Regions from separate parts of the Pseudomonas sp. TE21435 genome, predicted to be linked through region 3. Evidence: predicted binding sites of a transcription regulator. Region 3 holds the regulator's gene; each other region holds the start of a gene.
The links. Region 3 encodes sigma-54, which starts transcription at its own class of promoters, with help from an activator protein. Its sites were predicted from a motif close to ANTGGCATNNANNTTGCTNT; they were not measured.
Positions count from the first base shown of each region.

Region 1: a site for sigma-54 is predicted at 2,171-2,190, ahead of glnA (type I glutamate--ammonia ligase). Genes of this name have one in related genera too.
Region 2: a site for sigma-54 is predicted at 2,136-2,155, ahead of nirB (nitrite reductase large subunit NirB). Genes of this name have one in related genera too.

Region 1 covers NZ_JBWBQZ010000001.1:3,686,277-3,691,405, reverse strand. Annotated here, with positions in the region: gene aroQ (gamma subclass chorismate mutase AroQ) at 1-521, opposite strand, end outside; gene glnA (type I glutamate--ammonia ligase) at 667-2,073, opposite strand; gene thiI (tRNA uracil 4-sulfurtransferase ThiI) at 2,449-3,903, shown strand; gene typA (translational GTPase TypA) at 4,031-5,129, shown strand, end outside.
Region 2 covers NZ_JBWBQZ010000001.1:5,383,307-5,388,435, reverse strand. Annotated here, with positions in the region: gene ACZ9C1_RS24405 (molybdopterin-dependent oxidoreductase) at 1-1,978, shown strand, start outside; gene nirB (nitrite reductase large subunit NirB) at 2,286-4,838, shown strand; gene nirD (nitrite reductase small subunit NirD) at 4,838-5,129, shown strand, end outside.
Region 3 covers NZ_JBWBQZ010000001.1:5,224,777-5,229,905, forward strand. Annotated here, with positions in the region: gene ACZ9C1_RS23665 (ZIP family metal transporter) at 1-13, shown strand, start outside; gene ACZ9C1_RS23670 (HPr family phosphocarrier protein) at 47-319, opposite strand; gene rapZ (RNase adapter RapZ) at 339-1,193, opposite strand; gene ptsN (PTS IIA-like nitrogen regulatory protein PtsN) at 1,196-1,660, opposite strand; gene hpf (ribosome hibernation-promoting factor, HPF/YfiA family) at 1,673-1,981, opposite strand; gene ACZ9C1_RS23690 (RNA polymerase factor sigma-54) at 2,060-3,556, opposite strand; gene lptB (LPS export ABC transporter ATP-binding protein) at 3,731-4,456, opposite strand; gene lptA (lipopolysaccharide transport periplasmic protein LptA) at 4,457-4,981, opposite strand; gene lptC (LPS export ABC transporter periplasmic protein LptC) at 4,968-5,129, opposite strand, start outside.

The DNA of each region.
Region 1 (5,129 bases), 1.5 Mb from region 3:
GCGCTGGCACGAACCAGGGCGAGGTGGCGCGTTGTGTCCTGGGTGCGTTGTTGCAGGGCGTCGGCCAGGTGGTTGGCGCATTGGCTCGGCGGGGTCTGGTCAAAACGGGCGAGGGCGCTCAGCAGCTGTTCCTGCAGCAGGTCCAGTTCAGGGCGCACTTCGTTGGCCAGGTCGCGGCGTGGAAGGGCTGGCGCCTGTCGGGCGCGATGCCAGGTGTCGAGCAGGTGGTACTGCAGGAGCTTGTTGGCTTCGATCTGGTCGGCAAAAAAGGCCTCGACGCGTGCCGGATCCAAGTGGTGGGCGACGGCGGCCTGGCGTGCGCTGACCAATACCTGGTGCTCGCGGGCGCTGGCCTGCACGGGTTGCTGGTGATCCCACTTGTGCAGGGCGACAGCTTCGGCCAGGTCCAGGCGCCGATCGATGGTGGCAAGCAACTGATCCAGGGTAGGCGTGATGCTCGGTGAGGTGGCACAACCAGATAGGGCGATGCAGCAGGTCAGGGCGAGGGTGGTGGCACGCATGGCGATCTCCTTGGGAATGAAGCCTCGAGTGTCGCCTGTGGCGTTGCGGCGGCTAATAGGTGTTGTCCGATGATGAGGGTATGAAAAAGAAACGGCCTCCCGAGGGAGGCCGTAATGATGTCACCGACGCGAGGCGCCGATCAGATCAGCAGCTGTAGTACAGCTCGTACTCCAGCGGGTGCACGAAGGTGCGGACCTTGATCTCTTCTTCGCTCTTCAGCTCGATGAAGGCATCGATGAAGTCGTCGGAGAACACGCCGCCCTTGGTCAGGAACGCACGGCCTTTGTCCAGCTCTTCCAGGGCTTCCTTCAGGCTGCCACAGACTTGCGGGATTTCCTTGGCCTCTTCAGGCGGCAGGTCGTACAGGTTCTTGTCGGCGGCATCGCCTGGGTGGATCTTGTTCTGGATACCGTCCAGGCCTGCCATCAGCAGGGCCGCGAAGGCCAGGTACGGGTTGGCCGACGGGTCCGGGAAGCGTGCTTCGATACGGCGGGCTTTCGGGCTGCCGACGTAAGGAATACGGATCGAGGCGGAACGGTTGCGCGCCGAGTAGGCCAGCATTACCGGGGCTTCGAAACCTGGGACCAGACGCTTGTAGGAGTTGGTCGACGGGTTGGTGAAGCCGTTCAGGGCCTTGCCGTGCTTGATGATGCCGCCGATGAAGTACAGGGCGGTATCGGACAGGCCGGCATAGCCTTCGCCGGAGAAGGTGTTCTTGCCGTCTTTCCAGATCGACATGTGCACGTGCATGCCCGAGCCGTTGTCGCCGTACAGAGGCTTGGGCATGAAGGTGGCGGTACGGCCATAGGCGTCGGCAACGTTGTGCACGACGTATTTCAGGGCCTGTACTTCGTCAGCTTTCTTCACCAGGGTGTTGAACTTGACGCCGATTTCGTTCTGGCCGGCAGTCGCCACTTCGTGGTGGTGAACTTCGACGGTCTGGCCCATTTCTTCCAGGGCGTTGCACATGGCGGTGCGGATTTCGTGGTCGTGGTCGAACGGCGGAACCGGGAAGTAGCCGCCTTTCACGCCCGGACGGTGGCCTTTGTTGCCGCCTTCCACGTCAGCGCCGGTCATCCATGAGCCTTGCTCGGAGAAGATCTTGAACATCGAGCCGGAGATGTCCGAGTGGAACTTCACTTCGTCGAAGATGAAGAACTCAGGCTCTGGGCCTGCGAACACGGTGTCACCGATGCCGGTGCTCTTCAGGTACTCTTCGGCGCGCTTGGCGATGCCGCGCGGGTCACGATCGTAGCCCTGCATGCTCGACGGGTCGACGATGTCGCAGGTGATGATCAGGGTCGGTTCTTCGGTGAACGGGTCCAGCACGGCGGTTTCGTCAACCGGCATCAGGATCATGTCGGAGGCTTCGATGCCTTTCCAGCCAGCGATGGAGGAGCCGTCGAACATCTTGCCGACTTCGAAGAAGTCTTCGTCCAGGCCATCGCGCGCCGGCATGGTCACGTGATGCTGAATGCCCTTGGTGTCCGTGAAACGCAGATCAATCCACTTGACGTCATGATCTTTGATGAGTTGAACCGACTTCGACATGTTGTCCTCCGGATGGTCTAGGGCGCAGTTGGCCGCTGCCCTGGAATAAGGGTGTCGCTGGGCGCGGATAGTCGGCCAAGCTTACCTGCCTCACAAGGGAGCAAATTGCATGCCAGTGCCCGAAAATGGCCTGCACGCGATAAAAGGAGGCGTTGCTGGGCATTTGCTGATGATCTGGATGGCTGCTGTGCACTCATGTGATGCGTTTTTTAACTTTGCTGCACTGTTATGGTGCGCTCTGTGCGTGCAGGGCTACATCGCGGGGCAGCCAACATAAATCCAACCTTCTGGACAAAAGTTGGTCAAAAGCTGAGCAATTTCCGCTATAATTCGCGCCCCTCATTTTCGGTAGGCCCTGGGCGCGCTGTTAAACCAATGAAACTTATCGTCAAAGTCTTCCCAGAAATCACCATCAAGAGCCGGCCGGTGCGCAAGCGCTTCATCCGCCAGCTCGCCAAGAACATCCGCAACGTGCTCAAGGACCTTGATCCCGAGCTCGCGGTTGATGGTGTCTGGGATAATCTCGAGGTGGTCACCCGCGTCGAGGACGAAAAGCTCCAGCGCGAAATGATCGAGCGCCTCACCTGCACGCCGGGTATCACCCACTTCCTGCAGGTCGAGGAGTATGCACTGGGCGATTTCGACGACATCGTCGCCAAGTGCAAGCACCACTTTGGCCACCTGCTGGCCGGCAAGCGCTTCTCGGTACGCTGCAAGCGCGGCGGCCACCACGATTTCACCTCGATGGACGTCGACCGCTACGTCGGCAGCCAGCTGCGCCAGCAGTGCGGCGCCGCCGGCATCGACCTGAAGACCCCAGAAGTCGTGGTGCGCATGGAGATCCGCGACCAGCGCCTGTACGTGATTCACAATCAGCACAACGGCATTGGCGGCTACCCGCTGGGCGCACTGGAACAGACCCTGGTGCTGATGTCCGGTGGCTTCGACTCCACCGTCGCGGCCTACCAGATGATGCGCCGCGGACTGATGACCCATTTCTGCTTCTTCAACCTCGGTGGCCGTGCCCACGAGCTGGGCGTGATGGAAGTGGCCCACTACCTGTGGAAGAAGTACGGCAGCAGCCAGCGTGTACTGTTCATCAGCGTGCCGTTCGAGGAAGTGGTCGGCGAGATCCTCAACAAGGTCGACAACAGCTACATGGGCGTCACCCTCAAGCGCATGATGCTGCGCGGCGCCGCGCACATGGCCGACCGTCTGCAGATCGACGCGCTGGTCACCGGCGAGGCGATCTCCCAGGTGTCGAGCCAGACCTTGCCGAACCTGTCGATCATCGACTCGGCCACCGACAAGCTGGTGCTGCGCCCGCTGCTGGCCAGCCACAAGCAGGACATCATCGACCAGGCCACCGAGATCGGCACCGCCGACTTCGCCAAGCATATGCCCGAGTATTGCGGCGTGATCTCGGTGAACCCGACTACCCATGCCAAGCGTCACCGCATGGAGCACGAAGAAAAGCAGTTCGACATGGCCGTGCTGGAGCGCGCCCTGGAGCGCGCCAAGTTCATCTCCATCGACCATGTGATCGACGAGCTGGGCAAGGACATCGAAATCGAGGAAGTGGCCGAGGCACTGCCAGGCCAGATCGTCATCGACATTCGTCACCCCGACGCCCAGGAAGACGAACCTCTGGTGCTGGAAGGCATCGAAGTCCAGGCCATGCCGTTCTACGCCATCAACAGCAAGTTCAAGCAGCTGGACCCCACGCGCCAGTACTTGCTGTATTGCGACAAGGGTGTGATGAGCCGTCTGCACGCACACCACCTGCTCAGTGAGGGACATGCCAATGTGCGTGTTTATCGTCCGACATAAGACGCCAGGGCTGTATGGCGGCAGCATCCGCCATCGCCCTCCCGACCATCGGGCCCGCTGAGCCGTAAACCGTACATATTGGCCGCCTACACTGGCGGCAACCGAATCCTCTGATCGAGATACAGTTGTGATCGAAAATCTGCGTAACATCGCCATCATCGCCCACGTTGACCATGGTAAAACCACCCTGGTCGACAAACTCCTGCGCCAGTCCGGCACCCTGGAGCGTAACGAGCTCAACGACGAGCGCGTCATGGACTCCAACGACCAGGAAAAAGAGCGCGGCATTACCATTCTGGCGAAAAACACCGCCATCAACTGGAACGGCTACCACATCAACATCGTCGACACCCCCGGCCACGCCGACTTCGGTGGCGAGGTTGAGCGTGTAATGTCGATGGTCGACTCGGTGCTGCTGCTGGTCGACGCCCAGGACGGCCCGATGCCGCAAACCCGCTTCGTGACCAAGAAGGCCTTCGAAGCTGGCCTGAAGCCAATCGTCGTGATCAACAAGGTCGACCGTCCAGGCGCGCGTCCTGACTGGGTTCTGGACCAGATCTTCGACCTGTTCGACAACCTCGGTGCCACCGACGAACAGCTGGACTTCAAAGTCGTCTACGCCTCGGCCCTGAACGGCATCGCAGGTCTCGACCACACCGCCATGGGCGAAGACATGACCGCCCTGTACCAGTCGATCGTCGACAACGTACCGGCGCCGGACGTTGACCGTGAAGGTTCGTTCCAGATGCAGATCTCGGCACTGGACTACAACAGCTTCCTGGGTGTTATCGGTGTTGGCCGTATCGCCCGTGGCCGCATCAAGCCGAACACCCCGGTTGTTGCCATCGATGTCGACGGCAAGAAGCGTAACGGCCGTATTCTGAAGCTGATGGGCCACCACGGCCTGCACCGCGTCGACGTCGAAGAAGCCCAGGCTGGCGACATCGTCTGCATCAGCGGTTTCGACGAGCTGTTCATCTCCGACACCCTGTGCGCCCCGGACGCGGTAGAAGCGATGAAGCCGCTGACCGTCGACGAGCCAACCGTTTCGATGACCTTCCAGGTCAACGACTCGCCGTTCTGCGGCAAGGAAGGCAAGTTCGTCACCAGCCGTAACATCAAGGACCGTCTGGACAAGGAGCTGCTGTACAACGTTGCCCTGCGCGTCCAGGAAACCGACTCCCCTGACAAGTTCAAGGTATCGGGCCGTGGTGAGCTGCACCTGT
Region 2 (5,129 bases), 160 kb from region 3:
GAACGATCTGTACGGCGAGCAACTGGCAATCAACGCGGTGACCTGCGACGCGGTGGACCCGACTTCGCTGCAGCCGGCCCTCAAGCACTGTGCCGTGGCCCTGGAACGGGTTGCCGGCGAGCGCATCGCCACCCTTGAACTGACGCTTCCCCCGGACCCCATCGCCATGCCCACCGCCACCCTGTCCCGCCTGCTCGGCCTAGAGACGTTGCCGGCTCCGATCCTGGCCGAGCAAGAACGCCATTACCTGCAAGGTTTCCTGCTCGGCCTGAGCCAGGCCCGCACCGAAAACATGCCTTGCCTGCCGCCCGATGCGCCCCTGGCGCCGGAGCGACGCCTGTTCGTCAACGGCCTGCTGGCCGGCCTGTTCGCCCGGCCCGCGCCGGCGTCGCAAGCAGCGCTCGAAAGCCCTCGTCACCACGTGCTGTGGGCCTCGCAGACCGGCAATGGCGAGCACCTCGCCGAACGCTGCGCCCAGCACCTGCGCGACGCGGGGCTGGTGGTCGCACTCAGTTGCATGGAGGAGGTGCGCCCATCCCAACTGCGAGGCGCCGCCAGCCTGCTGCTGATCGCCAGCACCTTCGGCGACGGCGATGCGCCGGACAGCGGCGCCCCGTTCTGGCGAGCCCTGCAGGACGAAGAAGGCGCCAGCTGTGCCACGCTGCCCTACGCCGTGCTGGCCCTGGGGGATTCGAGCTACGACCAGTTCTGCGGCTTCGGTCGCAAGCTCGACCAACGCCTGGCCGAGCTGGGGGCCCGGCGTCTGCTGGCCCGGGTCGACTGCGAGCCGGATTGCGAAGCGGCCTTCGGCGCCTGGCTCGATGCCCTGCTGCCCAAGCTTGGCAGTACCCCGACGGCTACCACCACCGCGTCGGCCACCGCCCGCGGCAAACACCAGCCCTGGCCTGCCACCTTGCGGGAGAACCGCCTCCTCAGCGGCCCGGATTCAACCAAGGAGACTCGCCAACTGGTCTTCGACCTGTCCGGCAGCGACCTGCGCTATCAACCCGGCGATGCCCTGGGCGTATGGCCGCGCAATTGCCCGGGCCTGGTCGACGAGCTGCTGATGCTGATGCAGCTGGACGGCCAGGCCGAGATCGAACTCGAGGGCCATGCCCCAATGCCCCTGCGAACCGCGCTTGAGCGGCACCTGGACATCACCCAGGTCAGCCGCCAGCAACTCGAAGTCTTCAGCCAGCACGCCAGCGGCCTGCAACGCCTGCTGCTGCCGGCATGCAAGGACGAACTCAAGGAATGGCTGTGGGGCCGCCAGTTGGCCGACGTGCTGCGCGAGTACCCCCAGGCCATGCCGCTGGGCAATTGGTTGTCGCTGCTGAAACCCTTGCAGCCGCGCCTGTACTCGATCAGCTCCAGCCCCCGGGCTCATCCCGGCCAGGTACACCTGACCGTCTCCATCGTGCGCCATGGCCAGCGCAAGGGCGTCTGTTCGAGCTTCCTCGCGGACCGGGCAGCGGCGCTGGAGGTGGGGGTATTTGCGCAGCCATCGAAACATTTCCACCTGCCCGAGGACGACGGGGTGCCTATCGTCATGATCGGCCCCGGTACCGGTATCGCCCCCTTCCGCGCCTTCCTCGAAGAACGCGAACTACGTGGGGCCCCAGGGCGCAACTGGCTGTTCTTCGGCGAACAGCATGCCGCCTGCGATTTCTACTACCGCGAACAATTGCAGGCCTGGGAGGCTTGCGGGCATGTGCGCCTGAGCACGGCGTTCTCCCGTGACCAGGTGGAAAAAGTCTATGTGCAGCATCGCCTGCTGGAACACGGCGCCGAGCTGTGGCAATGGCTGCAAGCGGGTGCCCATGTGTATGTGTGTGGCGATGCCCGGCATATGGCCCGGGATGTGGACACGGCCTTGCGCCAGCTCGTGGCGGAGCATGGCGGCCTGGACGAGACCACTGCTGCGGCGTATGTCGAGGGGTTGGGGCGGGACAAGCGCTACCTGCGGGATGTGTATTGATGCACCACGGTGGTGAGGCTTGCACCTTTGTTGTGCCCCGAACGGCCTCATCGCCGGCAAGCCGGCTACCACAAGGGTACGCCGCAAACGGGCCCGCAGCCCTGTGGGAGCCGGCTTTCCGGCGGTGAGTCCCGTGAAGGCTACCGATAAGTGGCCGCTTGGCACACTCCCTGCTTTTCAACGAAGTACAACAGCCCCTCGATCAACGGCGATCGTCCAGGGGACTGACACTGATGAGTACAGGCAAAGGCGCCTGGAGCTTCGGCTCCAGGCGCCTTTTTCGTTTTTCCGTGATCGAGGATCGGCTATGCAGGCAACAGCGAACGAAGCACAACGAGCGCGACTGGTCATCGTCGGCAACGGCATGGTCGGCCATCACTGCGTCGAGCAGCTGATCGAACGCGGTGCCAGCGCGCGCTTCGAGCTGCACGTGTTCGCCGAGGAGCGCCAGCGCGCCTACGACCGGGTGCACCTCTCGGAATACTTCACCGGCAGTTGCGCCGAAACCCTGGCCCTGTGCGACCGCGACTACTATGCGAGCAACGGCGTGCACCTGCACCTGGGCGAGGCGGTAGTGGATATTGATCGCGAACGCCAGGAAGTGATCACCGCCGAAGGCCGCCTCGGCTACGAACAGTTGATCCTGGCCACCGGCTCCTATCCGTTCGTGCCGCCCATCGAAGGGTCCAGCGGCAATGCGCGCCTGGTCTATCGCACCCTCGAAGACCTCGATGCGATCCGCGCCGCCGCCGGCAGCGCCCGCCGCGGCGTGGTGGTCGGCGGCGGCCTGCTCGGCCTCGAGGCCGCCAACGCCCTCAAGTCGCTAGGCCTGCAAGCGCATGTGGTGGAGTTCGCGCCGCGGCTGATGCCAGTCCAGTTGGATAGCGAGGGCGGCGCGGCGCTCAAGGCGCGCATCGAGGCGCTGGGCGTAGGCGTGCACCTGGCCCGCGCCACCCAGTCGATCAGCACAGGCGAACACTACCGCTACCGCATGAATTTCGACGGCGGCGAACACCTGGAAACCGACCTGATCGTGTTCTCCGCCGGCATCCGTCCGCAGGATGCCCTGGGCCGAACCTGCGGCCTTACAATCGCCCCCCGCGGCGGCGTGGTGATCGACGGTCAGTGCCGCTCCAGCGACCCGCGCATCTTCGCCATCGGCGAATGCGCTTCGTGGAGCGGCAGCGCGTTCGGCCTGGTCGCCCCGGGATACGCCATGGCACGTAACCTGGCAGCCCTGTTGATGGGCGAGTCGGCAAGCGAGTTCAGCGGCGCCGACATGTCGACCAAGCTCAAGCTGCTGGGTGTGGATGTTGGCTCCATCGGCGATGCCCAGGGCGTCACGCCGGGGGCGCGCAGCTATCGCTTCATCGACGAAGCCACGGCCTCCTACCGGCGCCTGGTGGTCGATGCCAGCGGCAAGCGTGTGCTTGGCGCGGTGCTGGTCGGCGACAACAGCTACTACGACACCCTGCTGCAATACGCCCAGAACGGCATCAAGCTACCGGCCGACCCGGCCGCGCTGATTCTGCCCCAAGGCTGCGGCGCGCCGGCGCTGGGCGCCGATGCCTTGCCCGACAGCGCGACCATCTGCTCGTGCCACAACGTCAGCAAGAGCGCGGTGTGCGCCGCCATCGACAGTGGCTGCGGCGACCTCGCCGCCGTCAAGGCATGCACCAAGGCCGCCAGCGGTTGCGGCGGTTGCGCGGCGCTGCTCAAGCACGTGTTCGAGCACGAACTGAGCGCCCGCGGCGTGACCGTCGACAAGAGCCTGTGCGAACACTTCGCCTACACCCGCCAGGAGCTCTACGGGCTGGTGCGGGTTGAAGGCATCCGCACCTTCAACGAGCTGCTCGAACGCCATGGCAAAGGCCAGGTGGGTTGCGCCATCTGCAAGCCGGCGGTGGGCAACATCCTCGCCTCGTGCTGGAACCAGCCGATCATGGACCCGGCGCTGGTACCGCTGCAGGACACCAACGACACCTTCATGGCCAACATGCAGAAGAACGGCACCTACTCGGTGGTGCCGCGCATCCCCGGCGGCGAGATCACCCCGGAAAAACTGATCGTGATCGGCCAGGTGGCAAAGAAGTACGACCTCTATACCAAGATCACCGGCGGCCAGCGCATCGACCTGTTCGGTGCCCAGTTGCACGAACTGCCGCTGATCTGGGGCGAGCTGATCGCCGCCGGCTTCGAGACCGGGCACGCCTACGGCAAGTCGACGCGCACGGTGAAATCTTGCGTCGGCAGCACCTGGTGCCGCTATGGCGTGCAGGACAGCGTGGCCATGGCGCTGCGCCTGGAGGACCGCTACAAGGGCCTGCGCGCGCCGCACAAGCTCAAGTTCGCGGTGTCTGGCTGCACCCGCGAATGCGCCGAGGCGCAAAGCAAGGACATTGGCGTGATCGCCACCGACAAGGGCTGGAATCTCTACGTGTGCGGCAATGGCGGCATGCGCCCACGCCACGCCGAACTGTTCGCCACCGACTTGGACGACGAGACCTTGGTGCGCCTGATCGACCGCGTGCTGATGTTCTACATCCGCACCGCCGACAAACTGCAGCGCACCTCGGTGTGGCGCGAGGGCCTCGAGGGCGGGCTCGACTACCTCAAACAGGTGGTAATCGACGACAGCCTGGGCCTGGCCCGCGAACTCGAGACGCAGATGCAGCAGGTGGTCGACCGTTACGAATGCGAATGGGCCAACGCCTTGGGCGATCCGGAAAAGCTCAAGCGCTTCCGCACCTTCGTCAATGACCAACGCGGCGATCCCGATGTGCACTTCGTGCGCGAGCGTGGCCAACGCCGGCCGGCGGCGCCCCCGCAGTTGATTCCCACCCATGAGGAGGCAATGTGATGAACCTGTCCAACACGGCTGTAGCAAGTGAAACCCGCTGGCAGGCGGTGTGCCAGGCCAGCGACCTGGTCGCCGACTCCGGGGTGGTGGTGTGGCACGAGGGCGAGCAGGTGGCGTTGTTCTACGTGCCGGGACAAGGGCGGGAGCTGTATGCCGTCGGCAACCGCGACCCACGCTCAGGCGCGAACACCATCGGCCGTGGACTGCTGGCCAGCCTGGGAGCAACGGTGGTGGTGGTGGCACCGCTCTACAAGCAGCATTTCTGCCTGCAGGACGGCGCGTGCCTGGAGG
Region 3 (5,129 bases):
GGCGATGTCCTGACGCCCCAATTATCTGTTTGGCGTGCCGCCTGGCTCATTCGCCTTCGTCGAATAAGTTCTCGATCAGCGCGACCAACGCCTCCATGGCGTCGCTGTCCTGCTCGCCCTCGGTGAGCAGGTGCACCTGAGTGCCCTTGCCGGCGGCGAGCATCATTACCGCCATGATGCTCTTGCCGTCCACCAGCTTGTCCGGCGCGCGCCCGACTCGTACCTGGCAGGGGAAACGCCCGGCGACGCCGACGAACTTGGCGGCCGCCCGCGCATGCAGGCCCAGCTTGTTGATGATGGTGATTTCGCGGGCGGGCATCGTGGGGCGGATCCTGTGGCTAGAGGTCGCGGTGGCGGACCTGGACGTTTTTCAGGGATTGCTGGAGCAGTTGGCCAAGCCGTTCGGTAATGTATACCGAGCGGTGGTGGCCGCCGGTACAGCCGATGGCGATGGTGACATAGGCGCGGTTGCTGGCTGCGAAGCGCGGCAGCCATTTGAGCAGGTAGCTGGAAATGTCCTGGAACATCTCCTCGACGTCCGGCTGCGCGGCCAGGTAGTCGATCACCGGCTGTTCGAGGCCGGAATGTTCGCGAAGTTCCGGCTTCCAGTACGGGTTGGGCAGGCAGCGCACGTCGAACACCAGGTCGGCATCCACCGGCATGCCACGCTTGAAACCGAATGACTCGACGAGAAACGCAGTGCCGGGCTCGGGCTGGTTGAGCAGGCGCAGCTTGATCGAGTCACGCAACTGGTACAGGTTCAGGTTGGTGGTATCGATCTTCAGGTCGGCAAGGTCGGCGATCGGCCCAAGCAGCTCGCTCTCCACCCGGATTGCCTCAGCCAGCGAACGGCTGTCGTTGGTCAGTGGATGGCGGCGGCGGGTTTCCGAAAAACGCTTGAGCAGTGTGTCTTCGTCGGCATCCAGATACAGCACGTCGCACTGAATATGCCGGGAGCGTGCCTCTTCCAGCAACTGAGGGAAGCGTGACAGATGGCTGGGCAGGTTGCGTGCATCGATCGAGACCGCAACCTTGGGTTGCAACAGCTCTGTGTTGATCAAGGCGTTTTCAGCCAGCTGCGGCAACAGCCCGGCGGGCAGGTTGTCGATGCAGTAATAGCCGTTGTCTTCCAGCACGTCGAGGGCGGTGCTCTTACCGGAGCCGGAGCGACCGCTGACGATGATCAGGCGCATGTTCAGTGCTCGTTTTGTACGTCCAGGACGACCTGGTAGAGGGTCTCGCTGCTATCGGCGGCACGCAGGTTATCGCGGACCTCCTTGCGATCAAGCATGCTGGCGATCTGGCGCAGCAGTTCTAGGTGCGCGTCGGTGGCGGCTTCCGGGACCAGCAGGACAAACAGCAGGTCGACCGGGGCGCCATCGATGGCATCGTAATCAATGGGGGCGTCCAGATGCAGCAGGGCGCTGACAGGCGCGCTGCAACCTGCCAGGCGGCAATGGGGTATGGCGATACCATTGCCAAAACCGGTGGAGCCCAGTTTTTCGCGAGCCCACAGGCTGTCGAAGACGTCTTGCATCTCCAGCTCGGGTACTTGCTCGGCGATCAGGTTGGCGACCTTTTCCAGGGCGCGCTTCTTACTGCCGCCCGGCACGTTCACGAGGGAACGGCCGGGGGTCAGGATGGTTTCAAGTCGGATCATGGATGAGGGGGATCAGCGGGCGGCTGCGCCTTGCAGCAGGCTTTGCTGTTTTTCCTTGTGTTTTTTCAGTTGGCGGTCGAGCTTGTCGGCCAGGGCGTCGATCGCTGCATACATGTCTTGGTGTTCGGCGTTTGCAACCACCTCACCGCCGGGAATCTGGAGCGTGGCTTCGATCTTCTGCTGAAGCTTCTCGACTTTCATGATCACCGTCACGTTGGTGATCTTGTCGAAATGACCCTCCACCCGGGCGAGCTTCTCGAGCACGTAATCGCGCAGTGGTTGGGTGACTTCTACATGCTGTCCACTGATGTTGACTTGCATACAGCTTCTCCTTTGTTGCCCGTGCATAAAGAGGCAGGTGTTGCACCTGCCACTGAAACGCTGTGGCACATCCGGGGGCTACATCAGCCGCTTGCGCTCGCTCGAAGGGGCAATCCCCAACGACTCGCGATACTTGGCGACGGTGCGACGGGCTACCTGGATGCCTTGTGCCTCCAGTAAACCAGCGATCTTGCTGTCACTCAATGGCTTTTTCTGATTTTCCGCAGCCACCAGTTTCTTGATGATCGCGCGGATTGCCGTGGACGAGCATTCGCCGCCCTCGGCGGTGCTCACGTGGCTCGAGAAAAAGTATTTCAGTTCGTAGATGCCGCGCGGGGTGTGCATGTATTTCTGCGTGGTCACCCGGGAAATCGTCGATTCGTGCATGCCCACCGCCTCGGCGATGTCATGCAGGACCAGCGGCTTCATGGCCTCGTCGCCATGGTCGAGGAAGCCACGCTGGTGCTCGACAATCTGCGTCGCCACTTTCATCAGCGTCTCGTTGCGGCTCTGCAGGCTCTTGATGAACCACCGCGCTTCCTGCAGCTGATTGCGCATGAAGGTGTTGTCGGCGCTGGTGTCGGCGCGCCGGACGAAGCCGGCGTACTGCGGATTGACGCGCAGCTTCGGCACTGCCTCCTGGTTGAGCTCGACCAGCCAGCGCTCGCTGTCCTTGCGCACGATGACGTCGGGCACGACGTATTCGGGTTCACTGGACTCGATCTGCGAGCCCGGGCGCGGGTTGAGGCTCTGTACCAGTTCGATGATCTGGCGCAGTTCGTCTTCCTTGAGCTTCATCCGGCGCATCAGCTGGCTGTAGTCGCGGCTGCCGAGCAGGTCGATGAAGTCGGTGACCAGGCGCTGTGCCTCGCTCATCCAGGGTGTCGAGGCCGGCAGCTGGCGCAGTTGCAGCAGCAGGCATTCGCCGAGGGTGCGGGCGCCAATGCCGGCCGGCTCGAACTGCTGGATGCGGTGCAGCACCGCCTCGACCTCGTCCAGCTCGATGTCCAGCTCCGGGTCGAAACCGGCGCAGATTTCTTCGAGGGTGTCTTCCAGGTAGCCCTGGGCGTTGATGCTGTCGATCAGGGTGACGGCGATCAGCCGGTCGGTGTCGGACATCGGCGCCAGGTTGAGCTGCCACAGCAGGTGGCTTTGCAGGCTCTCGCCCACCGACGTACGGGTGGTGAAGTCCCATTCGTCGTCATCGTTGCTCGGCAGGCTGCTGGCGCTGGTCTGGTAGATGTCTTCCCAGGCAGTGTCGACCGGCAATTCGTTGGGGATCCGCTCGGCCCATTCGCCGTCCTCCAGGTTTTCCGTGATACTGCTGGAGGTTTCCTGGAAACTGTTGTCCTGGGCTTCGGCGGTCGGCTTGTTCTCGGCGTTGTCCGCCATGGGGTCGCTGTTGTCGAAGTCCTCGCCGTCTTCCTGACGTTCGAGCATCGGGTTGGACTCCAGCGCTTCCTGGATTTCCTGCTGGAGGTCCAGGGTGGAGAGCTGAAGCAGGCGGATGGCCTGTTGCAACTGAGGTGTCATCGTCAGTTGCTGGCCCATTTTTAGGACGAGCGATGGTTTCATGGCTGGGGCTTAATACCTTGTTGCCGGCGCGCATGCGCCATCCACTACACGTAGGGCGCTTGGGCGCCGACTTTAAGCAAGTTATATGCCTGAAATTGCAGCGTTTGCCTAGAGCACTGTAACAACTTAAGCCCCGATCAGGCGCATTCGCCAGTGCTCCGGGCAGGCCTGTGGTCAGAGTCGGAACTCGTGCCCCAGGTAAACTTCCTTGACCAACTGGTTGGCCAGGATGGTCTCGGCATCGCCTTCGGCGATCAGTTGGCCATCGTTGACGATGTAGGCCGTCTCGCAGATGTCCAGGGTCTCGCGAACGTTGTGGTCGGTGATCAGTACGCCGATGCCTTTGTTCTTGAGGTGGTGGATGATCTGCTTGATGTCGCCGACGGAAATCGGGTCGACACCGGCGAACGGTTCGTCCAGCAGGATGAACTTGGGTGCGGTGGCCAGGGCGCGGGCGATCTCGACCCGGCGACGTTCGCCACCGGACAGGCTCATGCCCAGATTGTCGCGGATATGGCTGATGTGGAACTCCTGCAGCAGGCTTTCCAGTTCCTTGCGGCGGCCTTCGCGATCGAGGTCCTTGCGGGTCTCGAGGATGGCCATGATGTTGTCGGCCACCGACAGTTTACGGAAGATCGACGCTTCCTGCGGCAGGTAGCCGATACCGGCCTGGGCGCGCCCGTGCATCGGCTGGTGGCTGACATCGAGGCTGTCGATCAGCACACGGCCCTGGTCGGCCTGGACCAGGCCGACGATCATGTAGAAACAGGTGGTCTTGCCGGCGCCGTTGGGGCCGAGCAGGCCGACGATCTGGCCGCTGTCGATGGACAGGCTGACGTCGCGCACGACTTGCCTGCCCTTGTAGCTCTTGGCCAGGTGCTGGGCTTTGAGGGTTGCCATTTACTCGGCCTTTTTCTTCGGTTGAATGACCATGTCGATACGCTGACGCGGTGCAGTCACGTTGCCACCGCGCCCGGCGGTAGCCACCTGGGTCTTGGTGTTGTAGACGATCTTCTCGCCTTCGGTGGTGTTGCCTTCGTTCTCGACCTTGGCGCGGTCGGTGAGGATCACCACGTCTTTCTGCGCCTGGTACTGGATGGTCACGGCCCAGCCTTTCATCTTGTCGGGCTTGGCGGCACTCTGCTGCTGCTCGAAGTAGGCCAGGTTGCCCACCGAGGTGACCACATCGATATCGCCGTTGGCGGCGCGGGTCATGGTCACGGTGTTGCCTTTGATCATCATCGAGCCCTGGGTGATGATCACGTCGCCCGTGTAGGTGGCGACGCCCTGCTTGTCGTCCAGGTGGGCGTTGTCCGCCTGGATGCGGATCGGCTGGTCACGGTCGTTCGGCAGGGCGAAGGCGCTCGCGCTTCCCAGTGCTACGCCCAGGCTGAGCAGAAGGGGGATGGTTTTAACGAGCCTCATACTGTCCTCTTACGTTAGAGAGCAGGTCCATCCTGCCTTCTTTCAAATACGCTTTCATTCCTTTGCCCGTAGTCGTGCCACCGGCGCCGTCGATTCTAACGGCTTGCTCGGTCTGCGCATATTGCTTCTGCGGGAACACGGTCATGCG